2 linked regions of the Pokkaliibacter sp. MBI-7 genome follow. The protein of the gene in region 2 interacts with the protein of the main gene of each other region in a pairwise test. Links are inferred from orthologs where the notes say so. Each region holds a gene or a part of one and is shown on either strand. Other genes may lie near its edges.

What was found. The genes of interacting proteins can lie anywhere in the genome.
Region 1: the proteins of QCD60_RS25470 (region 2) and QCD60_RS07060 interact in binary tests that used the Escherichia coli proteins (3 or more experiments, as listed by UniProt). The link is inferred for Pokkaliibacter sp. MBI-7 from one-to-one orthologs.

Annotation. Positions count from the first base shown.
Region 1 is NZ_JARVTG010000001.1:1,570,549-1,574,919, reverse strand. What follows is about bases 1,497-4,371. They hold QCD60_RS07060 (ABC transporter permease), read right to left. Parts: upstream 3,579-4,371; coding sequence 2,415-3,578; downstream 1,497-2,414. Other genes in these bases: QCD60_RS07055 (ABC transporter substrate-binding protein), read right to left, coding at 3,666-4,371; QCD60_RS07065 (ABC transporter ATP-binding protein), read right to left, coding at 1,497-2,418. Also shown: QCD60_RS07075 (AraC family transcriptional regulator), read left to right, coding at 1-727; QCD60_RS07070 (ABC transporter permease), read right to left, coding at 728-1,480; more of QCD60_RS07065, read right to left, coding at 1,477-1,496.
Region 2 is NZ_JARVTG010000002.1:1,269,462-1,276,926, forward strand. Bases 516-3,192 are described here. They hold QCD60_RS25470 (BolA family transcriptional regulator), read right to left. Parts: upstream 2,173-3,192; coding sequence 1,858-2,172; downstream 516-1,857. Other genes in these bases: QCD60_RS25455 (YecA family protein), read left to right, coding at 516-536; QCD60_RS25460 (glycine zipper 2TM domain-containing protein), read right to left, coding at 608-1,075; QCD60_RS25465 (DUF465 domain-containing protein), read right to left, coding at 1,527-1,757; QCD60_RS25475 (adenosylmethionine decarboxylase), read right to left, coding at 2,283-3,192. In the rest of the region: more of QCD60_RS25455, read left to right, coding at 1-515; more of QCD60_RS25475, read right to left, coding at 3,193-3,215; QCD60_RS25480 (adenosine deaminase), read left to right, coding at 3,468-4,463; QCD60_RS25485 (succinylglutamate desuccinylase/aspartoacylase family protein), read left to right, coding at 4,578-5,642; QCD60_RS25490 (PQQ-dependent sugar dehydrogenase), read left to right, coding at 5,747-6,889; fabF (beta-ketoacyl-ACP synthase II), read right to left, coding at 6,985-7,465. UniProt on the Escherichia coli protein: Transcriptional regulator that plays an important role in general stress response. Has many effects on cell morphology, cell growth and cell division. Acts by regulating the transcription of many genes, including dacA (PBP-5), dacC (PBP-6), ampC and mreB.

The sequences.
Region 1 (4,371 bases), on a different replicon or contig from region 2:
TGTCGGTGACTATATTGGCACCTTTCAGCCCGGCAATCTGATTCTCACCGGGCCGGGTCTGCCGCATAACTGGATCAGTTACAGCGACGGGGACAAGGACTATCCCCAGCGTGATCTGCTGATCCAGTTTCATCCTGATCTGCTCAAACGCAGTATCGATATCTTCCCCGAGTTACGTGAGGTGCGATCACTGCTGGCGCAGTCGCGCCGTGGCATTGAGTTTGGCCTGAAGACGTCGGCCCGGGTGACCGCCCTGCTGCAGGAGATGGAGCAGGCCAGCGGCGCCGGGCTGATCCGCCGGCTGCTGGAGATTCTGGAAATTTTGCAGCAGGCCGATGATGCCCGCCTGCTGGCCAGTGAGCATTATACGCCGAGCTTTAATCTTGACAGCTCGCCCAAGGTCAACCGCATCATGCACTTTCTGTTCGAGAACTTTAGCCGCGACATTGCCATGGCCGAGGTCGCCTCGCTGGTAGGCATGAGCGACAGCGTGTTTTCCCGCTTTTTCAAACAGAACACCGGCAACAGCTTCGTGCGCTACCTCAATACCCTGCGTATCAATCGTGCCGCGGAGTTGCTGCACAGCACCGACATGCCGGTCTCGAATATCTGTTTTGAAGTCGGCTTCAACAACCTGTCCAACTTCAACCGTCAGTTTATTCAGCGCCAGAAAGTCACCCCGACGGCTTACCGTCAGCGCTTTCTCGAGACCCTGCAGCAGCTCTGATCAGGGGCGCGCAGCCGCGCTGTACAGCCGCCGGCCAAGATAGTCGAACAGGCTGTCGAGGCTGATGGCCAGCAGCCCCACCAGTAACGCACCCTGCACCACGTACGCCAGATTGAAGTTGATCAGCCCGGCGATGATCGGGTCGCCCAGCGTCCGGGCACCAATGGTCGAGCCAATGGTGGCGGTGGCAACATTGATGATCAGCGAGGTCCGCACGCCGGCCAGAATCACACTGGCCGCCATCGGTAGCTCCACCTGCCACAGTTGTTGCCATGGCGTCATGCCCATGGCCTGTGCCGCTTCCTGTACCGCGGGGGCGATGCCCTGAATCCCTGCAATGGTGTTGCGCACCACCGGCAGCAGGCCGTACAGCAGCAGGCTGAAGAAGGCTGGCTTGAAGCCGAACCCCAGCGCCGGTACCGCCAGTGCCAGCACCGCGACCGGCGGGAAGGTCTGGCCAACGGAGGCCAGGGTGCTGACCAGTGGAAGGAAGTCGCGGCCACTGTCACGGGTCACCCATAACCCCAGACCGATGCCGGTCAGGCTGGCTGCCAGCCCGGAACTCAGCACCAGCAGGAGGTGGCTGCCCAGCAGGGTGAAAAAGCCGTCACGGTTGTAGATCACCTGTTTACTGTCCGGTTGCAGCCAGTGAAACAGCCCCTGCCAGTGCGGCAGGCTCAGCGTCACCAGTAACAGCAGGCTGACGCTGAGCAGCAGGGCGACCGGCCACTGACGTGTGCTGGCAGTGGTCATGGCTGCTGCTCCAGAATGCGCTGCATGTTCAGCTCGCCGATTACCTGCCCGCTGTCATCGCAGACGGGCAGGCAGTCCACCTTGTGCCACAGCATCTGCGACACGGCCAGTTTGAGGCTGTCGCTGCCGCGCAGTCGTGGCTGATCGGTGTGCAGGAGCATTTGCGTCGGCTGCAGCAGCTCCGCCACGGTGGTGCAGGCGGCGGCCTTGAGGCCCCGGTCCTGCTGGCCGATCAGGTTGGTGACAAAGTCATTGGCGGGATGTTGTACCAGCTGTTGTGGACTGGCGTTCTGGATGATCCGGCCCTGATCCATCACCACGATGCGGTTGCCGAGCTTCAGCGCCTCGTCGATGTCATGGGTGACAAAAACGATGGTTTTGTGCAGTTCGGCCTGAATCCGCAGCATCTCTGCCTGCAGGCTGTCACGGGTGATGGGATCCAGCGCGCCAAAGGGTTCGTCCATCAGCAGGATGTTGGGGTCGGCCGCCAGCGCCCGCGCTACCCCCACCCGCTGGGCCTGCCCGCCAGACAGCTGGGCCGGCAGTTTGTCAGCGAACTGGGCCGGGTCGAGGTGCAGCAGCTCCAGCAGCTGGTGGACCCGCTGGCGGATGCGCTGTGGCTCCCAGCCCAGCAGCTGCGGAACAACGGCGATATTACGTGCCACCGTCCAGTGGGGGAACAGACCGATACTCTGGATGGCATAACCGATACGCCGGCGCAGCAGCTCCGGCCGCAGCCCGGCGATGTCTTCGCCGTCAATGCGGATTTGGCCATGGCTCGGTTCGATCAGCCGGTTGATCATGCGCAGGGTGGTGGATTTGCCACAGCCTGAGGTGCCGATAAAGACACAGAAGTCCCCCGCCTGAATGGTCAGCGACAGCGCGTTGACTGCGATGCTGTCGCCGTAGTGTTTACTGACCTGATCCAGTTCGATCATGGCGTTGGCTCCCGATGGCAAAGGCGGGTCAGCAGACCCAGCAGAACGTCAGCCAGCAACGCCAGTACGATGGTGGGGATGGCACCCAGCAGCACCAGATCCATGGCGGCCTGTCCCAGCCCCTGAAAAATAAAGGTGCCGAGCCCGCCGGCCCCGATCAGGGCGGCCACCGAAGTGAGGCCGATCGCCTGAATCAGGGTGATCCGGATACCTTCGATAATGACCGGCAGGGCCAGCGGCAGGCGCACGGCCAGAAAGATCTGCATGGGCGCCATACCCATACCACGGGCGGCATCCAGCACCTGCGCCGGAACTTCCTGCAGGGCGACAAAGGTATTGCGGGTGATGGGCAGCAGGCTGTAGCCCACCAGAGCGATCAGCGCCGGTGCCCAGCCAATGCCGCGCACATTCAGGGCCTGCAGCAGGGGGGAGTGGGCGGCCAGATAACTGAGCGGCACCATCAGCAGGCCGAACAAGGCCAGACTGGGAATGGTCTGCAGCAGATTGAGCAGCTGAAACAGCGGCTGTCGCAGGCGCACGGAGGCCTGAGCGGCAATCGCCAGCGCGATGCCGCACAGCAGGGCAATCAGTACCGCAGCCCCCGCCAGCTGCAGGTGTGTCTGCAATTCCACCGCGAACTGGGCATGACGCTGGCGGTATTCCTGCAGCAGCGACAGGCGATCCAGCGCGCCGCTGGCACACAGTGCCCAGAGACCGACCGTGGTCATGACGATGACCAGCCATGGCATGCCGACCAGCCGATACTGCCGGGCCAGTCGCTGGCTGGCCTCGACCACCAGCAGTGCCAGAAACACCCCCATGCACCAGAAGCCATTACCCAGACCCACCCGGGCATAGGGCATGTCGGCTGGCAGATGCTGATGGGCATAGCTGGCGACGGCCAGCGGTAAACCGATCAGGGTCAGAGTGGTCAGCAGCAGCAGGGTGAGGTAACGGTTGCGTGACGGCCGCCAGCTCAGCATGGCCATCAGCCCCAGCAGTGCCATCAGCAATAGCGTGGCCGGCAACCCTGCTGCCGTCAGCAGGCTGATATCCTGGCCGGGAGCAATGCGGTTGGGTTGGAAGGTAACGAAGTTCAGCAGCAGCGCTGCTGCCAGAGCCAGCCCTGTCATCGTCAGGATGACGCGGTTGTAGGTCATGGGGTTTCCTTGTTGTCTCCGCCCGGCTGTCGTCTTGGCAGGCCGGGCGGATCAGCGTGTCACTGTAATGAGAGCGTGAGTACGCTCTTACAGCCCCTGACTGGTGAGAAAGTCCTGCGCCACCTGTCTGGGGTCCAGACCATTCACCGCTACATCGGCGTTGAGTTTTTGCAGGGTGGTCAGATCGAGCTTGCTGAATACTGTATTGAGCTTCTCAGCAATCTGCGGATGGGCATCCAGCACCTCCTTGCGGATCACTGGCGCAGGCTGGTACACCGGCTGCACGCCCTTGCTGTCCTCCAGTACCACCATATCCAGTGCGCTCAGACCGCCATCGGTGCCGTAGGCCATGGCAGCATTGACGCCATTGGTCTGCAGCGAAGCTGCGCGCAGGGTGGCTGCGGTGTTGCCGCCGGACAGCACCACCAGCTGATCACTGCTGAGCTTGAAGCCGTAGGAGTTCTGGAAGGCAGGCAGGGCACTGGGGGATTCGACGAACTCACTGCTGGCGGCCAGTTTGAAGTCACCGCCTTTGGCCAGATAGTCCTGCAGCTGGTCTAGCCGGGTCAGCTGTTCCTTGCGTGACAGGTCCCCGCGCACACTGATGGCCCAGGTGTTGTTGGCATTCGCCGGTTGCAGCCATACCAGCTGATGGGCTTCCAGATCCTTGGCTTTGACGGTTTGGTAGGCTTTATCGGCATCCTTCCACAGCGGGTCGTCTGCCATGTCGTAGAAGAAGGCGCCGTTGCCGGTGTATTCAGGGTAGATATCGATTTCGCCACTGATCAGGGCC
Region 2 (7,465 bases):
ACTTCCTGTTTTCACCTGCTGTCAGTGAAGAAGCCATGGACTATATCGGTATCCATGCCTTGTTAACTGCCGTTGCAATCTGCCCCAAGCCCATCAGCAAAACAACATGGATGGAAAGCATTTTCGTTGAAGCCCCCAAATGGGAAAGTGCAGAACAGCAAGCGTTTGTTGAAGGTCTGCTTGATCGTGAGCTGGCCTGCATTCTTGAAGAGCTGGAAGGTGAAGAGCCTGTTGAACTGCCCTGCGACCTCACTCTGGAAGACGAAGATGGCCTGTTGACCAGCTGGTGCCAGGCATTTATTGAAGGCGTTTATCTGGAAGAAGCAGCCTGGTTCAACGATCACGAAGCAGAAGTGGCAGAGCTGATGCTCCCCATCATGGTTGCCTCCGATCTGTTTGACGATCCCGATATGCAGGCAATCCGTAAGAACAAACAACTGACCGAACAGTTCTGCAGCGAAATCCCTGACATCCTCACAGACATCTATCTGCTGTTCCGTGCACCGGCCGAAGGCGGCCAGGGTAAGCGTCACTGAGCGCTAACGCACCAACCAAAAAGCGAGGCATCTGCCTCGCTTTTTGGTATACCAGCCCCGCAGGGCATTAATCAGATACGAGTCGCGCGGGCAGAACCGTCCTGACCGGTCAGCACCTGCACACGATCACCCACGTTAAGAGGAGCATTCGGATCCACTTCCTGAACGATGGCGATAGACTGGCCATTGTCCATACGGATGGTCATATTGATACCTTGCGCAGTGGTTGCCTGCTTCTCGATCGCTGAACCCGCAATTGCACCACCAACCGCACCGATAACAGTGGCAAGGCCCTGACCACGACCGCCGCCGATAGCGCTACCCGCAATACCACCGACTACCGCACCGGGAACAGCACCCAGACCGGACTGATTGCCTTCGATTTTCACAAACCGCATGTTAGTGATCGTGCCATACTGCACATTCTGTACCTGGCGCGCCTCATTACGGCTGTAGGTATCACCGGTCAACGTTGAAGCGCAACCAGACATGATCAGCGTGGAAGCCACGAGTGCGCTAGCAATAAAAATCTTTCCCATAACACGTATCCCTTGGTTGACAGCATTTAAGCCGACAGAAAAATCAGGCTGACCTTCCACCGCCCTGCTCCCCCCTTGCCTCACTATTGTCTTGGAGTCAGGTAAATCAGATAAGGGACGGATTCACTTCGCATTTCCTACAGACACGTCACATCTGTACTGAAGGGCACGCAGATTCTAGCAGGATATAACCGCCAGTTTTGAACAGCTTGTTTCAGCATAGTGAATTTATAAGCACTATTTACAGCCACGCAAGCTCGGCACAGTTTCAATCAGCGCAGAAATTTTCAGGGCAAGGTAAATAGCCCAGAAAGTATTTACGTAGCCGTACCGGATAGAGGGTAGCACGTAAAAGACAGAGGTTTTCTGACAGGGAGAGGTAAAGCTGGAAAGGGATAGTTCTTGAGGTATACACAGAGAGCACCGACTCAGGTGCTCTCTGGCGTTTGCCTTAGGCAGTGAGCATTGCGTACAGCTCGTCTTTCAGGCGCAGGCGTTTCAGCTTGAACTCCTCTTCAGTTGCAGTCGCAACCGGAGTCACCTCACCTTCCATATTGCCAACCTGACGGTTCACTTCGTGGTACTCATCGAATAACCGCAGGAAATGGGCATCCGATGTTTTCAGCTCATGGATCTTTTCGCGCAGTTCGGGGAACTCATGTACCAGGTCGTGCTGTTGCATGTTATGACTCCTGAGGTCGTATCATTGTTCGACCTCCATTATCCTCAGCCGTGCAGTTAACGAATTGACACCCGTCAAGACCTTGTCATAAGTACCTGAATCAACTTGCTTTACTACCACCACGACAGGTGGGCGATGCAGGACTGACCTGCCCTTTTTCCTGCCACTCCTGCTCGGTATACAAATGCAACGCCAGAGCATGGATAGGATTCTGCATAAGTTCAGCGACACTACGATAGACTGCCTGATGCCGGGCAACGGCACGCATCCCGTCAAATCGGGCACTGACCAGAGTCACTTTGAAGTGAGACTCAGTGGCTGGGCCACTATGCATATGGCTTTCATTGTCGATAGTCAGAAACTGGGGAGCGAACTCCTCAGTCAACAGAGACTCGAGTTTACTGGCTACACTCATGGAGAGACTCCCATAGGCAGAAAGCCCCCGAGACTCACAAGAAGCTCAGGAGCCTAGCTTGAACTAATGCCTTATTAATTGTGATGTACCGCGACCATATTCAACAGGTACTAGATGATACGCTCGGCTACGGCAGGTTCCGTTACCACTTCCAGAAAATGACGGAATGTCATCTGATAACCACAGGCCAAAGACTGTTCATAGTGACTGATACACACCACCTGATCAGGTACAGTCAACGCTGGCGTTATATCAAAGCTGATGACGTCATAGCTCTTGGGCTGGAAAATGGCCAGTATGCGATCAAACAGCTCTGCATGTTCATGCTCAACATCCAGATTGGTCTCAAAACTGACATAGGAGCTGCGCTCCTGTGGCGTGATGTGAAAGGTCGCATAGTAGCCATCCTTGATGGCATTCAGCGAGTAGCCGTAGGGCTCAAACACGAAGTCATCAATGGTAAAGCCGGGCAATAACTCAGACAGCTGTAAACGTGAACGAATACCCTCAGCGGTTTGCCCTTCCGACCGCAGATAATCGGCAACAGGACCACTGATGTGATACATCAGCAACTCAGCGGTGAAATCGTCAGCTTCTGGCTCAAAATGATTATTCAGATGGTAAACATAGTTGTGATGGGCATCGAGATGACCAAGCCGATACGCTGTACCGGAAATAAACTGCTCCAGCGCCTCGATATCATCCTCGACACAGGTCTTCTGCAAGTGTGACTGGTATTCATTCTTACGCTGAAAAACCACCATGGTCACGTTATCGCGCCCATAGGATTCAAGGAATTTGGTAATGGCATTCACCAGAGTAGTGGTGCCACAGGTCAGCATCAGGAATCGATCTTCCCATACAAAGAGGCTGGATTCAGACAACAGATACGCATCGCAAACCTCGTTTGAAAGCGTGGACAAAATGGTTGCCTGTGACTCCGCGACAATCACCTCCCAAAAGGGCTTGCCCAGATCACGCAGAGAGCGTCCCCCTGCTTTAACGACCACTTCAACCTTCTTTTCAGACCCTTCAAAAAACAATTTTCGTCACCTCCCACCCGTTCAGGGAACTATAAAACCCATGTTTCGCTTTAAATCGCGCATTATAGCCACCATCCACCGGAGATTAACAGGAAGTCATGGGCGAAATTATGACGGCTCTGCGACGGGAGTATGACAGCCATAAAAACCGCGTGGCGCGTTTTGTATTACTTGTTACCATGGCACAACAGCTGCATAAGCATCGATGTAGACTGTTGATATTCTTCGATTTCCCTATGACGGAGCTCAGCTATGGAGACCTTTATTCACGCCCTTCCCAAAGTGGAACTGCATTTGCATATCGAAGGATCACTGGAGCCCGAACTGCTATTCGCACTGGCTGAGCGCAATCAGATTCCACTGCCCTATGCAGATGTCGAGTCTCTGCGCGCCGCTTATCAATTCACCAATCTGCAGTCGTTTCTCGACATCTATTATCAGGGCGCCAATGTCCTGATCAGGGAACAGGATTTTTACGATCTGACCTGGGCCTACCTGCAGAAATGTCATCAGCAAAATGTTGTTCACACCGAGATCTTTTTTGACCCTCAAACCCACACGGATCGGGGCATTCCTTTCGCTGATGTGATTGGCGGCATCAGCCGGGCACTGGCCGATGGCGAATCCAAACTGGGTATCACCAGCGCACTGATACTGAGCTTTCTGCGCCATCTGAGTGAAGAGGCCGCTTTTGCCACGCTTGAACAGGCGCTTCCCTACCGGGATCTGTTTGTGGGTATTGGTCTGGATTCATCGGAGAAAGGTAATCCTCCTGAGAAGTTCTCCCGCGTTTTCGCCAGGGTGCGTGAACTAGGCTTCAAAGTCGTCGCTCACGCTGGCGAAGAAGGCCCAGCCGAGTACATCTGGACAGCACTGAAAGACCTGCAGGTAGCTCGCATTGATCACGGTGTACGCTGTGTAGATGATCCTGCGTTAGTTGAGCACCTGCGTCAGACCCGTGTGCCGCTGACGGTCTGCCCATTGTCCAACACCAAACTGTGCGTGTTCAGCGAGATGAGTGAACACAACATTGGCAAGTTACTGGACCAGGGTCTGTGCGTAACCGTTAACTCCGATGACCCGGCCTATTTTGGCGGTTATATGGAAGAGAACTATCTCGCCATCCAATCCGCTCTCGGCTTAACCAAACCGCAGCTGGTGCAGCTGGCTCGCAATGGCATAGAGGCGTCCTTTATGACGGAGCAACGCAAACAAGCCCTAATGGCACAAGTGGACAGCCTGCTGTAAGCAGGCTTCTTTCAGCATGGACTGACCGCGTCACAGCGGTACTGACCAGCACGTTGCACTGATGTGCCCTCAACCCACGACCACGTATGAGGGTCTTCAACGCCAGGAGGCGACATGGCAACGCATTCTTCGACCGACAGGCAGAGCATCCTGACCATAGGGGGTCAGCAGGTCAGACCCGGCACTCGCAGCAGTATTGCGCTGCCTGTGGCAAGGCTCTACACCCGCGAAGAAATTGCTATGCCCATTCAGGTAGTACACGGCCGCAGGACAGGGCCGTGTCTGTTTGTCAGCGCAGCCATTCATGGCGATGAACTGAACGGTGTGGAGATCATTCGCCGTCTGCTGAAACAACCTGCACTGAACAACATTGCTGGCACTCTCATCGCGATTCCCATCGTCAATGTCCATGGCCTGGTTAACCGCTCGCGTTACCTTCCCGACCGGCGCGACCTGAATCGCAGCTTTCCGGGAAGCGAAAAGAGCTCTCTGGCAGGTCGTCTGGCCAACCTCTTTCTCAGTGAAATTGTCAGCCACTGCACTCATGGTATCGACCTCCATACCGGCGCCCGGTATCGCTCCAACCTGCCGCAAATTCGCGCTGATCTGGATGACGCCCAGACACTGCACCTCGCCAATGCCTTTGGCGTCCCTATCATGCTCAATGCCAATGTGCGCGATGGTTCACTGCGCCATGCGGCATCAGAGCTGGGTGTCCCCGTACTGCTCTATGAAGGGGGCGAGGCACTGCGTTTTGATGAAATTGCCATACGTGCCGGAGTACGGGGCATTCTCAATGTGATGCGCGCACTGAAGATGATCAGAGGCAAGATGGTCACACCCCGCGTCCCCCCGCTGATAGCCAAAAACACCAGCTGGGTTCGGGCGGCAGACAGTGGCATCTTTCGTGCGCTGGTACCACTCGGTAAGGAAGTTCGCAAAGGTGATGTATTGGGGGTGATATCCAGCCCCTACGGTGAAGATGAGCATGAAATTCGCAGTCATCGCTCCGGGGTCATCATAGGCCGCTGTCATCTGCCACTGGTGCATGAAGGGGAAGCCCTGTTCAACCTGGCTATCCTGCCGGGGGGTGAGTCGGAGGAGACTGGTGAAGCCATTTCGATTTTCCATCAGGATATTCAGGACGATCCCTTCTTCGACGAAGAGATATACAGCTAGCCCTCTGCACCACCTCACGATCAGTTGATATCGGAGACATTTCTCCCAAGAACTCTAGTTGCCATGACTCATTGATTCATCGTCATTGACCAGAGAGAAAGGGAATGATCAGAAAGCCGACCGTTTTGATGGCGTTATTACGCCACCCTATGACTGCAGGCATCGTCCTCACTGCCGCTTTACTGCTATTGCTGTCCTGCAAGGCAATGGCCAGCACCTCGTTCTCCCAGCAGGTTCTGCTGGAAAGGCTCAACCAACCCTGGTCTTTGGCCTTTCTGTCTGAGCAGGAAGTGCTGATTACCGAGAAAGGCGGCGCCTTACTGCGAGTCAACCTGCAAACCCGTCAGCGTCAGCACATCAGCGGACTGCCCACAAGTACGGTGCATGGTCAGGGTGGGTTGCTGGATGTCGCGCTGCACCCTGACTTCAATACAAACCACTGGCTCTATCTCACTTACACCCGACAGGTTGGCAGGCAGTTCACTACGGCACTGGCCAGAGGTCGTCTGAGTGGCAATACCCTCACCGATGTCAAAGAACTGTTGATCAGCAAAGCTGCATCGGACACCGGCCACCATTTCGGCTCCCGGCTGGCGTTCGATAAACATGGCTACCTCTATATGAGCGTGGGCGAACGCGGCGACAGGCACAATGCACAGATGCTGACTAACCACGCGGGCAAGATACTACGCCTGCGCGACGATGGTAGCGTACCTCCTGACAACCCGCTTGCTGGCCTGACAGATGCTCTACCGGAAATTTACTCCTATGGACATCGCAACCCACAGGGGCTGGCTTATGACCCCAAAACGGATCGCATGTGGTCCCATGAGCATGGCCCACGAGGCGGTGACGAAGTCAATCTGCTGGTCAAAGGCGCCAACTACGGCTGGCCTCTGGTGACTTTCGGACGCGAATATTCCGGCCTGAGCATTACCAGCGAAACCACCCGGCCCGGCATCGAGCCTCCACGCTGGGTATGGGTGCCGTCGATTGCCCCTTCGGGTCTGGCGGTTTATCGCGGCAAGGCCTTTCCTGACTGGCAAGGCGACCTGCTGCTCGGCGGTCTGGCCGGGCAACTGCTGGTCCAACTGGAGATGAATGAAGATCAGGTGATTCAGGAAGATCGCTATCAGCAGCAAAACCTGCATCAACGAGTGCGAGATGTACGTGTCGGGCCTGACGGATTGATCTATCTGCTGACCGATGGTGCCAATGCGCAGCTTATACGTCTTTCACCTTTATAAGACCTGCCGTGTGTAGGCGCGCGGACACAATCTGAGACCATCGCTGATTCTGGCTGGAGTCAGCGATGGTGAAGTGGTGTTTACCGAGAACAGACTTACACGTCTTTGAGGCGACGGAACACCAATGACGCATTGGTACCACCGAAGCCAAATGAGTTGGACAGTGCCAGATCAATCGAGCGTTCACGGCCCTCGTTAGGTGTGACATCCAGCTCACAATCAGGGTCGAGGTTATCGATATTGATGCTCGGGGGTACGAAATTATCCTGCATCGCCATCACCGTCAGCACTGCCTCAATCGCCCCAGCCGCTCCCAGCATGTGACCCGTCATGGATTTGGTCGCGCTGACAGATATCTTGCTGGCATGGTCTTGCAGCACCGTCTGAATGGCGCGCAGCTCATTGATGTCGCCCACCGGCGTCGAGGTCGCATGAGCATTGATGTAGTCCAGCTGATCTGGCGTCGCGCCAGCATCCTTGATAGCCAGTCGAATTGAGCGGGCAGGCCCTTCCACAGTAGGCGCACTGATATGGTGAGCATCAGAGCTGACGCCATACCCCGCCAGCTCACAATAG